Regions from separate parts of the Dorea sp. AGR2135 genome, predicted to be linked through region 2. Evidence: riboswitches for the same ligand, from Rfam matches in the RefSeq annotation. Region 2 holds a riboswitch; the other holds the start of a gene.
The links. A riboswitch is a leader RNA that binds a small molecule or an ion and turns the genes downstream of it on or off. The one in region 2 is predicted to bind glycine.
Positions count from the first base shown of each region.

Region 1: another riboswitch for glycine. It lies ahead of glyA (serine hydroxymethyltransferase); the one in region 2 lies ahead of G593_RS0115025 (GrdX family protein).

Region 1 is NZ_ATVU01000005.1:141,440-150,495, forward strand. It holds gene lpdA (dihydrolipoyl dehydrogenase) at 1-186, opposite strand, end outside; gene G593_RS0105385 (lipoate--protein ligase) at 319-1,317, opposite strand; gene gcvPB (aminomethyl-transferring glycine dehydrogenase subunit GcvPB) at 1,369-2,814, opposite strand; gene gcvPA (aminomethyl-transferring glycine dehydrogenase subunit GcvPA) at 2,818-4,128, opposite strand; gene gcvH (glycine cleavage system protein GcvH) at 4,154-4,531, opposite strand; gene gcvT (glycine cleavage system aminomethyltransferase GcvT) at 4,583-5,674, opposite strand; gene glyA (serine hydroxymethyltransferase) at 5,730-6,971, opposite strand; glycine riboswitch at 7,079-7,189, opposite strand; gene G593_RS0105420 (acyltransferase family protein) at 7,453-9,056, opposite strand, start outside.
Region 2 is NZ_ATVU01000029.1:4,006-13,061, forward strand. It holds gene grdB (glycine reductase complex selenoprotein B) at 1-439, opposite strand, end outside; gene G593_RS0115020 (glycine/sarcosine/betaine reductase component B subunit) at 459-1,727, opposite strand; gene G593_RS0115025 (GrdX family protein) at 1,817-2,209, opposite strand; glycine riboswitch at 2,400-2,514, opposite strand; gene G593_RS0115035 (alanine/glycine:cation symporter family protein) at 2,884-4,254, opposite strand; gene G593_RS0115040 (alanine/glycine:cation symporter family protein) at 4,568-5,932, opposite strand; gene purB (adenylosuccinate lyase) at 6,154-7,587, opposite strand; gene purF (amidophosphoribosyltransferase) at 7,709-9,056, opposite strand, start outside.

The DNA of each region.
Region 1 (9,056 bases), on a different contig from region 2:
ACTTCTATATACTTCTGCTGCATGAATCATTGCTTTTGCCGGAATACATCCACGGTTCAGACATGTTCCGCCTGCTTCTCTTGCCTCAATAACAACCGTTTTAAATCCAAGCTTCGCTGCCTTAATAGCAGCCACATATCCTCCCGGTCCGGCACCGATCACGATTACATCATATTTCTCGCTCATACGGATGTCCTCCTGTAATTATCCACAATACTGCCAGATGGCAGTGTCTTTTTCCACAACTTCTTTCATATCTTTCCACCTTGTTCAACTGGATGTAACACTTGAATTGAATTCGGAAAGACATTTTTTCTGCTAGAGTTCTTCCTCTTTTATCCACTCGATAATATCTGCTATCATCTCTTCTTCCTGCTTATCCTCAGCCCAGTAAAGTCTAAGCTCCGAGCAAATATTCTTCTTATGATAACGGATACCTTTTAAATACTTCGGAAGCTTCTCGATCGTCATAGGTTTCAGCGAATCTGAGTATACATTGACATCAGAAATCTTTCCTTTATCCACCTGGAACTGAATATTCATCTGCCCCCACGAAAATCTCTTTGATATCTCATACTGGAAATCAATTTTCCGTCCAAAGCGCCAGTCCCAGGAGGAAAAATGTTTCGTCCTCATTTCAATTTCTTTCTGATCCAGATCTTCCATCTTACACTCATTCGATGTCAGGCCATAGACTTCTTCAAATGCTTCACGAAGTGCTTTTTTCAATGCTTCCAATGTCAGATCCGGTATGTAATCCACCAGATTAGTCACTCTTGATTTTACAGAGTCCACACCTTTGGACTGTAATTTTTCCTTTGATACAGTCAGATACTTGGAAAGCATCTCTTTGTTCACATTCATCATCAATGTTCCGTGATGATAGCAATGCTGCTCCTGCTCATAAAATGCATTTCCGGAAAATTTCTTTCCATCAATCAAAATGTCATTTCTTCCGGACTTCTCCGCTTTTGCACCTAACTTTTGCACTGCTTTGACAATAACTTCCAACTGTCTGTCAATGCTGTAATTTTCTTTTGATACGAGAAATGTGAAATTCAGATTTCCCAGATCATGATATACCGCTCCGCCACCGGAAAGACGACGTGCCAGATGTCCTCCATTTTCCTCAAGACTTTCAACTTTACATTCTTTCCAGGCATTCTGATTTCTTCCGATTACAACGGTATTCTGATTCTGCCACAAATATAAAATACACTCCTGAGGTTCACAGTGGAGGAGTAAATACTCCTCCACTGCAAGATTTTTATATGGATGAAACTGACCGCTCTCAATGTATGTAATCTTCTCTACCATACGCAATCCCCTTATCCTATTTTCAAATAATATCTTTCGCTTTTATTTACATTACTTCTGAAATGATACCTCAAAATTATACTTAAGTACCGGATGTCTTGCTGCCTCTACCTCATCCATTCTTGTGACCGGTGTTGTCACCGGTGCCTGAAGCAGGCTTTCCGGATTCTCAAGTGCGTCATTGTAAAGCTTACGAAATACCTCAATTGCATGATCCAGTACTTCTTTTGACTCTGTCTCTGTCGGCTCTACCATCAGCGCTTCATGTACAATTAACGGGAAATACATTGTAGGCGGATGGATTCCGTTATCCAGAAGTCCTTTTGCGATATCCATTGCAGATACGCCTGCTTTCTTCTTCAGATCTTCCAGACTCATAACAAACTCATGCATGCATACCTCATCATATGCCATTGTATAGAGGTCTTTTAACTTGTTCATCATATAGTTCGCGTTCAGAACTGCGTTCTGGCTTGCCTCCGGAATTCCTTCTTTTCCAAGTGTCATCAGGTAAGTCAGTGCTTTGACAACTACAAGGAAGTTTCCATAGAATTCTTTCATCTCACCAATGCTGTGCTCGGCTTTCTCCATTGCCAGAGCCCCTTCTTTTTCTACCACTCTGTAGGATGGCAGGAACTGCAGCAACATACTCTTGCAGCCAACCGGTCCGCTTCCCGGACCTCCGCCTCCATGAGGTGTTGAAAATGTCTTATGAAGGTTCAGGTGAATCACGTCGAATCCCATATCTCCAGGTCTTACAGTTCCCATAACTGCATTCAGGTTTGCTCCATCGTAATAGCAAAGACCACCGCATTCATGTACGATTTCTGTAATTTTTAAAATATTTTTGTCAAACAATCCAACCGTGTTCGGATTGGTCAGCATCAGTCCTGCAGTATCTTCTCCACATGCTGCCTTTAACGCTTCAAGGTCTACTCCTCCGTCCGGTGCAGATGCAATGCTGACTACCTTATAGCCTGCCATTGTAGCACTGGCCGGGTTGGTTCCATGCGCAGAATCCGGTACAATGATTTTTGTTCTCTTCTCGTCCCCTCTGCTCTCATGATATGCCTTAATGAGCATCAGACCTGTAAACTCTCCGTGAGCTCCTGCTGCAGGCTGGAATGTCATACCGTCCATTCCTGTGATCTCGCACAGGTATTCTTCGGATTTTTTCAGAACTTCTAGGCATCCCTGTACAGAATGTTCTGGCTGTAGCGGATGGATCTGGGTAAATCCAGGCAATGCTGCCATATCTTCATTAATTTTCGGATTGTACTTCATCGTACAAGATCCAAGTGGATAGAATCCATCATTGACTCCATGGGATTTCTTTGCCAGTTCTGTATAGTGTCTGGAAAGGTCATTCTCAGACATTTGCGGAAGGTGAAGCTCTTTTTGTCTTGCATCCTTCTCACCAGGTTTTTTGATTTCTACATCGCAGGCTGGGAGCATGCCCATGCCTCGTCCGGCTCTGCTTTTTTCAAATACTAACATGCTCTACACCTCCTTTAAAAGGCGGATAACTTCATCCATCTCTTCTTTTGTGTTCATCTCTGTACAGCACCATAATACTCGATGGTTTCCAAGTGGATATCCTCCCAGGATTCCATGCTCTTCCAGCGCCTTTAATGCTTCGCAAGGACATTTTTCAGATACAGTTACAAATTCGTGGAAGAATTCTCCCTTATTCTCTACTTTGAATCCGATCTTATCAAGCTCTGCTGCCAGATAATGTGCTTTGGAAGCAGACTGAAGCGCTGCTTCTTTGATTCCTTCACTTCCCATAGCCGACATGTACACGCCAACTGCCAGCGCACAAAGTGCCTGATTGGAACAAATGTTACTGGAAGCTTTTTCTCTGCGGATATGCTGCTCTCTTGCCTGAAGTGTTAATACATATCCGGTCTTTCCATTATGATCTTCTGTCTGACCGACAATTCTTCCCGGAAGCTTTCTCATCATGCCTTCTGTGGCTGCCATAAATCCTAAGTATGGTCCTCCAAATCCAAGTGGAAGTCCCAGTGGCTGTCCATCTCCGACTGCCACATCTGCACCGTACTCTGCCGGTGTCTTGATGATTCCAAGGGAGATCGGATTCACACCCATGATATATTTTGCCCCGGAACCATGAGCAATTTCCCCGATTGCCTGTGCATCTTCCAGATTACCGTAATAGTTCGGATGCTGGATATAGACACATGCTGTCTGCTCGTCTATATTTTCTTTCAGATAATCCAGATCTGTCACGCCGTCTTTTTCCGGAATCTCCACGATCTCCATTCCATTTCCATGACAATACGTATGTATCGTTGCCAGTGCATCCGGCAGGATCGCTGCGGATACGAAGGCTTTCTTACGCTTTCTCTCCTGGCACATTGCCACGCCTTCTGCTGCCGCCTCGGCACCATCATACACACAGGCATTGGACACATCCATTCCGGTCAGATCACAGATCATTGTCTGATACTCGAAAATGGACTGTAAGATTCCCTGACTGATCTCTGCCTGATACGGTGTATATGCTGTCAGCAGATTTTCTTTTGAAATCACACTGTTCACTATGGATGGAATAAAATGTCTGTATGCTCCTGCACCTCGGAAAATGATCTTAAATACCTGATTCTTTGATGCAATATTTTCCATCTCTCTGCGGACTTCCAGCTCTGACTTTCCTTCCGGAATATTCAGTCCGCCTTTGATCTTAACCTCATCAGGAATGTGTGCGAACAGATCCTCGATAGAACTGTATCCAATCTCTTTTAACATTTCCTGACGTTCTTCTAACGTATTCGGTACATAGCTTCCCATATGCCGTCCACCTCCCGTCTTTGTCTTACTGCTCGCTTGCTACAAATGCCTCGTATTCTGATGGGGATAATAATTCCTCTTTCTCAGATACTTCTTTTACTTTGATAAACCATGCATCATATGGTGCTCCGTTGATAGATTCCGGTGCATCTAAAAGCTCCTCGTTAATCTCACACACAACTCCGGAAACCGGTGAATATACATCGGAAACAGCTTTTACAGACTCAACATCACCAAATGCCTCACCAACGGATACGCTATCTCCCTCTTCCGGAAGATTTACAAATACTAAGTCTCCAAGCTCAGACTGTGCGTAGTCTGTAAGACCAATTGTAACAACATCTCCTTCTTCTTTTACCCACTCATGTGATTTTGCATATAATAATCCTTCTCTGATTTCCATCTTAATAATCTCCTTTTTTATATATTCTCTTTTTTAATCCTTCAACAAAACTTATTTCGCTCTCTTGTAGAATGGCAGTGCTATGACTTCTGCCTCGACTTTACGTCCTCTTACATCTACTTCTACTTTATTACCGATCTCTACACTTCCGGCATCTACTAATGCCATTGCGATTGGATATCCCAGGAACGGACAATGTGTTCCGCTTGTTGTATGTCCGATTTTCTTTTCTCCAATATAGATATCCTGATGTTCACGGATAATTCCTCTTCCGGTTACTTTAAGTCCGATTCTTGTAATCTCCGGCTCACCACGCTCTTTCATGGCTTTCTTTCCGATGAAGTCTTCCTCTTTTCCCATCTTGACTGCAAATTTCAGGCCTGTCTCAAGTGGTGATATTTCATCATCCATCTCATGTCCGTACAGTGGCATCGCTGCTTCCATACGAAGTGTATCTCTGGCTCCAAGTCCACATGGAATCAGCCCTTCGTCTTTTCCGGCCTCTAAAAGTGCATCCCACATTTTCTCAGCATTTTCACTTGTCAGATATAACTCGACTCCGTCCTCTCCTGTGTATCCTGTCTTGGAAATGATACATGGGATTCCAGCTACCTCTGTATCGAATACTGCATGATAATATTTCTTTGGGATGTTCTCTTCTGCCGTTAATTTCTTCAGGATCTCCATTGCTTTTGGTCCCTGAAGTGCAATCTGCCCATACTGGGAAGATGCATCTGTAAATGTGACCTCTCCGAATTGATGGTCTAACATCCACTGATAATCTTTATCTTTGTTCGCCGCATTAACTACGATAAAGTAATCATTATCTCCACGTTTGTATACGATCAGGTCATCAACCGTTCCACCATTCTCGTTACACATCGGGCTGTATCTTGCCTGCCCATCTACCATGTTGGTAAAATCATTTGTCAGCAGCTTCTGCAGGTTTGCAAGTGCATCTTTTCCCTGGCACAATACCTCTCCCATATGAGACACATCGAAAAGTCCTGCTTTTTCTCTAACTGCCATATGCTCTGTGATAACACCTGTTCCATACTGTACCGGTAAGAGATATCCTGCAAATGGAACGATCTTACCGCCTGCTTTCACATGCGCATCATAAAGTGGTGTTTTTAACTCCATATCATATCCTCCTTCTTGTTTTTAATAGGGACGTTAATTATAGAGATACATTAATTTATTCATATAATGGATATTTCTCGCAGATTTTTGTAACTTCATCTCTGATTTCATCTGCCTTTGTCTCAAAGTCTGTCACTGTCATCTTGATCAGTTTTGCGATTATCTTCATATCCTCTTCCTTCAGTCCTCTTGTTGTAACTGCTGGTGTACCGATTCTGATTCCACTTGTTATAAATGGGCTTGCCGGATCATTTGGTACTGAGTTCTTATTGACTGTGATGTAAACCTCGTCCAGTCGGTTCTGAAGTTCTTTTCCGGTAATGTTCATGTTCTGAAGATCTACTAACATCAAGTGGTTATCCGTTCCACCACTTACCAGATTGAAGCCTTCTGCAATCAATGCATCTGCAAGTTCTTTCGCGTTATTCACTATCTGCTTCTGATACTCTTTGAACTCTGGTTTCAATGCCTCTCCAAAGCAGACAGCTTTTGCTGCAATAATATGCATCAGCGGACCACCCTGAGTTCCCGGGAAGATTGCTTTGTTAATTGCTTTTGCATGTTCTTCCTTACACATGATCACTCCGCCTCTTGGTCCTCTCAATGTCTTGTGAGTTGTCGTTGTAACTACATCTGCGTATGGAACCGGATTCTGGTGAAGTCCTGCTGCAACCAGTCCTGCGATATGTGCCATATCTACGAAGAGATAAGCGCCAACTTCTTTTGCAATATCTGCAAAGATATCGAATCGGATCTCTCTTGGATAAGCAGAAGCTCCTGCAACAATCATCTTTGGCTTACATTCATGTGCAAGTTTTCGAATCTCATCGTAATCCAGTACTCCGTCATCGTTGATGTTGTAAGGAACAAAATTATATAAAATACCGGATTGGTTTACCGGTGATCCATGTGTCAGATGTCCGCCGTGTGCCAGGTTCAGTCCCATTACTATGTCGCCCGGTTTAATCAGTGCCTGATATACTGCATTGTTTGCATTTGCTCCTGAGTGTGGCTGAACACATGCATGATCACAGCCAAATAATTCTTTTAATCTCTCAATTGCCAGATTTTCAATGATATCTACATTCTCGCAGCCACCATAATATCTCTTGCCCGGATATCCTTCTGCGTATTTATTTGCCGGTACAGTTGCCATAGCCATCATCACTGCCGGGCTGATAATGTTCTCAGATGCGATCAGCTCCAGGTTTCTTCTCTGGCGTCCAAGCTCCAACTCAATTGCTTTTCCAACCTCTTCGTCATAGTTCTTCACATAATCTGTTACCTGTTCAACCATGTTCATTTTCTAATCATCCTCCAAATTTCCCCAAAAATTTTTAAAAAAGGGTACAAAAAAAAGCAGGTAAAAAATAATTTCTTAACAATCTTAAGACTTATTATTTTTTATCTGCCTCTGTCCTTTCACCTGAAAGATTGCTTACCGGTCTTCGCGTGTATGGCAGGTAAGTTACTTCTTCGGTACAATCCCTTCCATTGTTCTCCAGAGTGTTGTCCAGACCCGTTCCTTTTGCCTGAGAGTTTCTGCTTGCCCCTTCGGCTCCAGTCTATCATTCCATGTGTCGCGTATCACATGATAGTGGTATCTCACAAGTCCTTCCTTCAACTTAACCTCAGAATACAGCTGTCTGACAATAAAGTCAAGCGTTAAATATTTTTCTTACTTGTTAGAATTCTATCAGTGATTATTGTTAAATATCTGACACCGTGTTTACAGCCTTTACACCAGTTTTACATGCTTTTTTCTCAGTAAATAAAAACTATTCTGTACTTGCGTTTTTACTACTATCATTACTGCTGTCCGTACTTGTGTCTGTACTACTAACTAATCTTGACTTAGGAATTTCGATATTCTCCTTCTTGTATGCATCCAGTACAGCCTCCTTGATACATTTTGCATATGCTTTCGCACCTGCCGAGAGCAAATGTGTATCGTCTGCATCAAAATACTCATCATGACCCTCGCTTGCAGCATACCAGTCGATCAGATATGTATGATCATTTTCTTCTACTAATTTTTTTATCTTGCTGTTGCTTTCCTCTTCGAACGTATCATGCGGAATTCGGACTGTTGTCAGAAACAATGGCATATCCTTCCCTATCTTCTCCCGAATATCTTCAAGTTCACCATTGATCGGACTGTTCGAAAGTGATGCAAATATGACGCCTTCTCCCTCCCATTTCTTTTCGTCAATGTAGGAATCAAGAACTTGTTTACCAAGTGATGTGATCCGTCCGATTTTAGTATCACTGACACTGTTTGGAAATATTTCATAAAAATCATCTGTTACATCAACTGCAATAGAATCCCCGATGAGCAGGAGATTTAAACCTTCCAGAATCTCATCATCCGTCAGATCAGCCGTACAGATGGTATCTTCACTCTCTGAACCATTCGCTTTCTGCTTTGCAAGTTGTTCTTCCGTCATCTTACCGGTCTCTTTTGCCTTTGCCTCACGTTTTTGTAATGTATCCAATGCATTTTTCTTCGGCACAAATATCATGCAAAGTATCAGTGACACGGTCAGTACAAATGTGCCTGCCATTACCTTTAAACTTCTTCTTGCCACCTGTATCTGGCGCTTCTTCTCCTGCCTGGATTTCGGTCTGCTTCTTAAAATATTCAAATATTCCCCAATAATACCATGGCGGATCGGTGTCTCAATAAAACGATAAGAAAGCTCTGCCAGGACAACACTTAATACAATCTCAATCAATGTAATCCACCAGGATGCCTTTATCCCCTTACTGATTAACAAAATGATTGGATAATGCCACAGATATATGCTGTATGAACGATTCCCCATCCATTTCAAGACTGGGTTACTTAAGAATCTGCTAAGCCAGGTCTTTCGTCCTGATACTGCATAGACCATCAATACGGTCAGAATTGTTCCAAAAAATTGTCCTCCTCTGTACCAGAAATTACTGGAACCATTGATTGCTATCGTCATCACGAGCAACACTGCAAAAGACACACTGCCCAAAAACATATTGACACTAGCTGAAAGTCTTCTTGGAACCATCCGGTACTCCCACAGAATTGCAAGTAATGCACCGAATAAAAGGGAAAATGCTCTCGTGTCTGTCCCATAATATACCCGGCTGGCATCCTGCTGTGGATCAAATAATACAATCATCAAAATTACTGAGATCAGCGCCAGCAGCAACGTTACTCCTGCAAACAAAAGACCTCTATTTGCCCGTCCCTCTTCTCTGCTTTTTACTAACTTATAGATTCCCAAAAGAATCAATGGATATATCAGATAAAATTGTGTCTCAATCGCCAGTGACCAACAATGCGTAAATGGTGACGGTATTCCGGCCGCTTCAAAGTAAGATACCTTATTAAAAATCTGCCACC
Region 2 (9,056 bases):
CTCTCATACCAGCTGCACTGTTCTTTGTAGGAACAATGTATACTTTGTCTTTGAACATATCAGCACCTGGGTTCTCAACGTACATTCCTGTAACTACCGGGATTCCAAGCTCCTCTTTGATCATATCGCAAACTGTTCCGCAAGCAACTCCGTAACGTCCTGCGTTGAATGCAGGTCCAGCGATGAACAGATCAGCATTCTGTCCTTTAACCATCTCAAGAATCTCAGCTTTAGCTTTTTCAAGATTCTCGTTGAAGTAAGAGTCACCACATACGATTGTAGCAACGATCTCAGCTTCATCTCCAAATTTCTGAGCAAGAGCGAGTCCTGGTCCTACGACCTCTCCTACGCGAAGCTCTGCAGGGTAATCTGCTTTTTCTTCTCCACCGATATTAGCGAAGAACTGGTTGATATAATGTACAACTCTAATTTTACTCATTATGATTCGTCCTCCCTTTCTATCGTGCACTCAGTACATTGAATCCTGTCTCGTTAGTTGCACCAGTCATACACTGAATCTCAACTTCAAGAGATCCGTCCTCCTGAAGAGTCTTGTCACTGGCACCAGCGATAACATTAACATAGTCTAAAGTTCCGATAACTTTATCAAGTTTTGGAAGGTGAATCAGCTCATTAGCATTTCCGCCTGTTACTACAGCATCTGCAGCCGGATCAGAGTCAGCAAGTGACTGAGATTTTCCATCACGTCCAGCATACTCATCTGTAATGATAACAGTCTTAACGCCTTCAGCCTCAATTTTCTTTGTATTCATGATAAGGTCTGTATCCGGGTTACCGAATCCCTCCTGAGATACGATTACAGCATCCAGGTCTAAGAAACGGCAAAGTTTTGCTGTCCAGTCAGAAGAACGCATCTTGTCTGCAAGGTAAACGTTCTCATTTGTAAGGATGTGGCAAACAAAGTTAATAGTTTTACCATGCTCCTCGAATAAATCGTGAATAACCGGGTTATTCTCGTGAACATATGTTGGGTTTTTATCACAAGCAGATACACAGTTACCAGATACGATAGCTCCGTCCATGATCTCTGTTGGTGTCATCAGAGTAGAAAGTGTCTTCTTAGCATCTACTCCGTATACATATGTGTCATGAAGAAGTCCCTGGCTCTGTAACATCTGTACATAAGCAACTCTCGGAAGATCTGGGAATTTTTCTTTTCCTTCCATAACCCCGTATGTCTCATAAACCTTTGTCTCATCTGGTGTAAGTTCACGTGCTAATTCCCCAAGATATACAGCAACTCTGAATCCAGCGAAACGAACAGCTTTCTCATAATCATGCTGTTTGATGTCATCAACTGGCTCACATACCATAACAAGATTTAATGTTTTTGAGAACGGTGTATACTGTGCTCCAACACCTGTCATATCGATGATACCTTCCTGGAATCCAACGATCTTACCAGCTGTAACAACAGCCATTCCTTTTAATGCATAAGTTTTTCCTTCACCAACTGTATCTACTTTGTTGATTACTCCCGGGAAGACTCCTCCTCTTCCTTCAACCTTTACACGTGGCTCGATAACGTCTTTAACCGGTGTGATTCTCACTGACTCACCTGGTCTAGCAATATCAAATGATACGCTCTTAATGTGCTCATCCTCAAGAGCAACAGCCTCTACAGCTTCTTTGTTTACATAAAGAATTCCATCTTCGATCTTAGACTCTGCTGCGAACTGGATATCCTTAATGTAAATGTGTCCCATTTCCAATCTTCTCACTTATGGTTCCCTCCTTCAAGAATTTTGATATTATTGTGTAAGCTAAATGCTTTAACAACCTCTCGCTACTCGACCTACCACACATCTGCGGATGAAATAGCGCTTTGTAACAGGGTCCAGTCAATTAGCTGGAAGTCTTTGAACGTTTCTGGCATGAATTCTCTGTACTTTTCTGACTTGAACTCAAACTTTGCACAGGATCTTATGGCTCCTTCTATAATTGACAGTGACCTCTCATCCAGTTTTCCGGCTTTACGTGAGATCATAACCGACTTATATGGTGTTTCATTCGGCTTCACGCTTCCAGATAATGGATGTGATAAAAGCAAATGTCCTTCGTGTATCCTGTCTCTAACTTTCCCCAATACATCCTCATAAGAAATCTCACTATAATCCACTTCATGCTCTTCATCAAGCATCTGTGGAACTAATGGATTGTTCGTTATTATAATGTAATCTTTCTTCATTTTTTATCCGCCTTCCATTTTTGATTCCTTACTATAGATGAAATAAGTATTGTGTCATTCTTCCCAGCTATCCGGTAGGATTAAAAAAAGGCGATGCAACACCAATATTGTGTGCGCATCACCTTTCTGTCTTTTGTCTTGACCGTCCTTCTTAGATAGCTTTTCTTTTCAACACAAGATTCAGAACGCAGTCCCTTTCTCAGTCCTTTTGCCTGAAAGTTTCACCCCTGATATGTCCACCAACATACCTTGGCTTGCCTCTTCGGCGGTCTTCTTTAGTAAAGACTCTCTCTTAAGAAAGATCATCCCGCTATTCACTTTTATTTTTTATAGAGACAATGAATATCTCCCATTGCCTGTATCTATAATAACGTATTGTTAATTTATTTGCAACCCTTTTGCCATAACTTTCTTTTTTTAGTCAGTATGCACATTTCGCAATGTCCCTTTTTGGTCACAATTGCCATTGCATTTGTTTTGTCTATAAATAATATATTCAGTTTTTCACAATATTCTATTAGTTCACAAACAATTTTACCTTTTTATTATAAGATGTTCTACTTTTATTTATTAGCGCCCCTTAATTCAACGCTTTATCACAGTAAACTCCAGTTTATTTGCAACTGGAGTTTACTGATTCTACTATCAATTATTCAATTATTTATTGACGCCATCTATGAATTATTTTTCTTTTTAAAGTTTTTAAAGTAATCTTCATGCACCTGGCTGATTACTTTACTCAGCGCAAATAATGCAAGAATATTTGGTACTACCATCAAAGAATTGAAACAATCTGCCATATTCCATACAAGATCAACTTCTGCAAGTGATCCAAGGAACACACAAGCCGCTGCAACTACAGAATAGATTTTCACTGCTTTTGGTCCAAACAAATATTTGATATTGGCCTGACCAAAGAAATACCATCCTATAATAGTAGAAAATGCGAAGAAGAACATACAGATGGCTACGAAGATATCTCCACCTTTTCCATATAATGTAGAGAATGCATACTGGCTTAATTCAGCTCCCGTTTTTCCAGTTGGAATAGATTTTGTTGTCAATATTACAAGTGCTGTTAGGTTCAATACTATAAATGTATCAATAAATACACCTGTCATAGCTACAAATCCCTGCTCTACCGGATGGTCCACTTTCGCTACAGCATGTGCATGTGGTGTAGATCCCATACCAGCTTCGTTAGAGAACAATCCTCTCGCAACACCTTTTGTAAGAGCAAGTTTTACAGTTGCACCGGCTGCACCACCAACTACAGAACTTGGTGAAAATGCTCCGATAAAAATAGATGCAAATGCATAAGGAATGTTTTTATAGTTGTAAATAATTACGATTAACGAACCGACAATATATAATGCTGCCATAAACGGAACAATTGTCTCCGTAACTTTTGCAATTCGTTTCATACCACCCATGAATACGAAAATTGCGATTACTGCTACTACAAGACCCATAATCCACTGTGGAACACCAAACGCTGTATGGAAAGATGCTGCAATAGAGTTAGATTGTACGGCATTACCCATAAACCCAAGTGCCAGTGTGATCAGTATTGCAAAAATTCCAGCTAGGACTTTTCCAAATGTTCCCTTAAATGCTGCTCTTATGTAGTAAACCGGTCCTCCTGTGACCTGGCCGTCTGCTCCGACTGTCTTATACTTCTGTGCCATAATCGCTTCTGCATAGATAGTTGCCATTCCAAGGAATGCCGCGATCCACATCCAGAAGATTGCTCCAGGTCCTCCAATTGCAAGTGCTGTTGCTGCTCCGGCAATATTACCAGTTCCTACCTGTGCTGCAATTGCTGTTGCCAATGCCTGGAATGATGACATTCCATCCGCTCCGGCTTCTCCTTTCTTACTGAACAGACCGCCAAAAGTTCTTTTCATTCCTTCGCCAAATCCTCTTACCTGGATAAACCCAAGTCTGAACGAGAACCAAAGGCCCGCACCTAACAGTGCAATAATCAGTACGTAGTTTGACATGTAATTCTGAATCGTCAATACAATGTTATTTAATGTCTCCATAAAACGACCCCCTTTTCCTTTTCGAAAGACATTTGTAATAATGTATTCGTGCTTCTCGAGTTTTAGTATAACCGAAACAAATCTTTTTTTCAACAGAATTTTCTGTAAACAATGATTATTTTTTGTTTATTTTAGTATTTTCTTATATATATGCTTTTATTGCAATGCATTAATTGCTATTTTCTGAATATATATGCATTATTATTTTAAATTAACCAACCAGTTTTTAACGCTAAAGAAGCCCGGCAGTTTTAATTCTGCCGGGCTTCTTTTCTTAACACTATCTTAGCTTATGTTTTTTCTATTAATTAGTTTATTTTGCTTTGTTAAAGTTGGTGAAGTAATCTTTATGTACCTGACTGATCACCTTGCTTAACGCAAACAATGCAAGGATATTCGGGATTACCATCAAGGAGTTGAAGCAATCTGCCATATTCCATACAAGATCAACTTCTGCGAGAGATCCAAGGAATACACAAGCAGCTGCTAATACTGAATAAATCTTTACTGCCTTAGGTCCAAATAAGTATTTTACATTGGCCTGACCGAAGAAATACCAACCAATGATTGTTGAAAATGCGAAGAAGAACATGCAAATTGCAATAAAGATATTTCCGCCTTTTCCATATAATGTAGAGAATGCATACTGGCTAAGTTCTGCTCCTGTCTTTCCACTTGGAATAGACTTCGTTGTCAGGATAACTAATGCTGTCAGGTTCAATACGATAAATGTATCAATAAATACACCAGCCATAGCCACAAATCCCTGTTCTACCGGATGATTAACTTTTGCCACCGCATGAGCATGCGGCGTAGATCCCATACCAGCTTCATTAGAGAACAATCCTCTTGCTACACCTTTTGTAAGAGCTAACTTAACAGTTGCACCGGCTGCTCCACCGACTACAGACTGTGGTGCAAATGCTCCTACAAAGATAGATGCAAATGCATAAGGAATATTCTTGTAATTGTAAACAATAACGATCAATGCACCTACGATATAAAGTGCTGCCATAAGCGGTACGATTGTTTCTGTAACTTTCGCGATACGCTCAATACCACCTGCAAATACAAAGAGTGCGATTACTGCTACAACAACTCCCATAATCCACTGTGGAATACCAAATGCTGTATGGAAAGCTGCTGCGATAGAGTTAGACTGAACTGCGTTACCCATAAATCCAAGTGCTAATGTGATTAAGATTGCAAAAAGTGCTGCAAGTACTTTTCCGAATGTTCCTTTGAACGCTGCTCTGATGTAGTATACCGGTCCTCCTGTTACCTGACCATCTGCACCAACTGTCTTGTACTTCTGTGCCATAAGTGCTTCTGCATAAATGGTTGCCATTCCAAGGAATGCTGCGATCCACATCCAGAAAATCGCTCCGGCACCACCGATTGCAAGTGCGGTAGCTGCTCCGGCGATATTACCAGTTCCTACCTGAGCCGCAATAGCTGTTGCCAATGCCTGGAATGATGACATTCCATCTTTTCCAGCTGCGCCTTTTTTACTAAACAGACCACCAAAGGTTCTTCTCATACTTTCGCCAAATCCCCGAACCTGGATAAAACCAAGTCTGATTGAGAACCAAAGTCCTGCTCCAAGAAGTGCAATTACCAAAATGTAGTTTGACATGTAATTCTGAATTGTCAATACAATGTTATTTAATGTCTCCATATAGTTTCCCCCTTTTCACTTTAGATAGACATCATTCGTTACATTTTGAAGTTTTGCGAAGTTGTTTGTAACTTGCTAACTTTCTTTACTAAGAATTATAATTTATTAACATAAAATTTGCAACCAATTTTAATATAAACAGTGATTAATTTTGACAATTCGCAAAAATGGGCTAAAAAAGAAGCGAGTTTCCTCGCTTCTTAATACATTTTTTTGTATATTTATACATTAATTTCTGCTGTCATGCCAAGCACATCTTTGTTAGCTTCCAGAACTGGATCCACAACTTTTTTCAGGAAATTTTCCACCTGAAGCGGCGCGCGTCCAACATATTTTGCCGGATCCATCGTCTTCTTTAACTCTTCCTCATTCAGACCAAATGCCGGATCTGCTGCAATCAGGTCAAGCAAGTTGTTATCCAGACCTTTTTCCTTCACATTACGTCCGGCCTCCATAGAAAGCTCACGGATTCTCTCATGGAGTTCCTGTCTGTCTCCGCCTGCTTTTACTGCATCCATCATAATATTCTCAGTTGCCATGAACGGAAGTTCAGACATTAGCCGTTTCTCAATAACCTTCGGATATACAACCAGTCCATCTACAACATTCAGACAAAGATCCAGGATACCGTCAATTGCAAGGAATCCTTCTGGAACGCTGAGTCTCTTATTTGCAGAATCATCAAGTGTTCTCTCGAACCACTGTGTTGCAGATGTGATCGCAGGATTAAGTGCATCAATCATCACATATCTGGAAAGAGATGCAATACGCTCACTTCTCATCGGATTTCTCTTGTATGCCATAGCAGATGATCCTATCTGTGTCTTCTCAAACGGTTCCTCTACTTCTTTCAAATGCTGGAGCAGGCGAATATCATTGGAAAATTTGTGTGCACTGGCTGCAATTCCCGCCAGTACATTCAGTACTCTTGTATCAACTTTTCTGGAATAAGTCTGTCCTGATACCGGATAACACGCTTCGAACCCAAGCTTCTTTGCGATCATCGGATCAATCTGATCGATTTTTTCCTGATCTCCATCAAAAAGTTCCAAAAAGCTTGCCTGAGTTCCGGTCGTTCCCTTAGATCCAAGAAGCTTTAATGTACTTTTTACATATTCCAGATCCTGAAGATCCATCAGAAATTCCTGCATCCAAAGTGTTGCACGCTTTCCAACCGTTGTTGGCTGTGCCGGCTGAAAATGTGTAAAGGCAAGTGTCGGCTGACTTTTATAAGTATTCGCGAATTTTGCAAGTTCTGCAATAACATTTATCAGTTTTTTTCTTACAATTTCAAGTGCCTCAGACATTACAATAATATCTGTATTATCTCCTACATAGCATGAAGTTGCTCCCAGATGAATAATTCCTTTCGCCTTCGGACACTGCTGTCCATATGCATACACGTGAGACATTACATCGTGGCGCACAACTTTCTCACGTTCTTTTGCCACCTCATAATTGATATCTTCTGCGTGAGCTTTCAGTTCATCGATCTGCTCCTGCGTAATGGACAGTCCCAGTGCTTTTTCTGTCTCTGCCAGAGCGATCCAGAGCCTTCTCCACGTCTTAAACTTTTTATCCGTTGAAAATACATACTGCATCTCCTTACTTGCGTAGCGCTCTGAAAGCGGGCTTACATATCTATCGTAGCTCATTTTTCTTCCTCCCTGATATACCACATTTAAGTGATTTCTTCACATATTATTTCTACATTATCATTATACAGGATACTTTCTCCTGCTATCAACACATTTAATAAAAAATCACATTTCACAATTAATCAAATGCATGAGAAATGTCCTCTGTCGGAACTTTCATCGGATAATTTCCAGTAAAGCATGCATCACAATACGCCAGTTCTCCGACCATATCTTTCAACTTATCGATTTCCATATACCCCAGTGAGTCAGCACCGATCATCTCGCGGATTTCCTCCGTCGTATGAGAATGTGCAATAAGCTGATCATTGGACGGTACATCCGTTCCAAAATAACAAGGATGTAAAAACGGTGGAGAACTAATTCTTACATGAACTTCTGTTGCTCCTGCCTTTTTCAGCATTTTTATAATATTCGCACAGGTTGTACCACGTACGATAGAATCATCGACCATGACAATTCTCTTTCCTTTTACTACTTCCTCGATAACATTTAGTTTAATCTTAACACTGCTCTCCCTCTGGCTCTGCTTTGGTTTGATAAATGTTCTTCCCACATAACTATTCTTATGAAAAGCCATACCATAAGGTATTCCCGACTCTTCTGAATATCCTTTTGCAGCTACCAGACCGGAATCCGGCACACCAACTACAAGATCTGCCTCCACCGGATAAGACTGTGCCAATGCTTTTCCTGCCGTAATTCTAGAATGGTAAACATTAACTTTATCAATTGTACTGTCCGTTCTAGCGAAATAAATATACTCAAAAATACATCTCGCCTGCTTCTTAGGAGAGATTGCCATAGATTTATCTGATGTAATGCCATTCTTTGTAAAGCTTACAATCTCACCCGGTTCTACATCTCTTACAAATTCGCCGCCTACTGCTGCGATTGCACAGCTCTCTGATGCAAGAAAATATGTATTGTCTCTTTTTCCGATACAAAGCGGACGTAGTCCGAACGGATCTCTCGCTCCAATCATTTTTCTTGGAGAAATCACAACCAGTGCGTAAGCACCTTCTATCTTTTGCATGGCATTACGGACAGCTTCCTCTGCTTTTTCCGTCTTCAGTCGTTCTCTTGCAATATGATACGCGATTACTTCTGAGTCAATGGTCGTCTGGAAAATCGCTCCTGTATATTCCAGTTCATGACGAAGCTCCACAGCATTTGTCAGATTACCATTATGGGCAATTGCCAGAGTACCTTTCACATAGTTCAGAACAAGTGGCATAGCATTCTCTACCTTCGTTGCCCCTGCAGTTGAATAACGGACATGTCCGACACCAAGATTACCTTTCAACCCTTCTAAGGCTTCCTCATCAAACACTTCGTTTACAAGACCAAGCCCCTTCTTCGAATGAACTTTGCGCTCTCCGTAAGTGTCTGTCACTGCAATTCCACAGCTTTCCTGTCCTCTGTGCTGCAAAGCAAATAAACCATAATATACAGATGGTGCTACA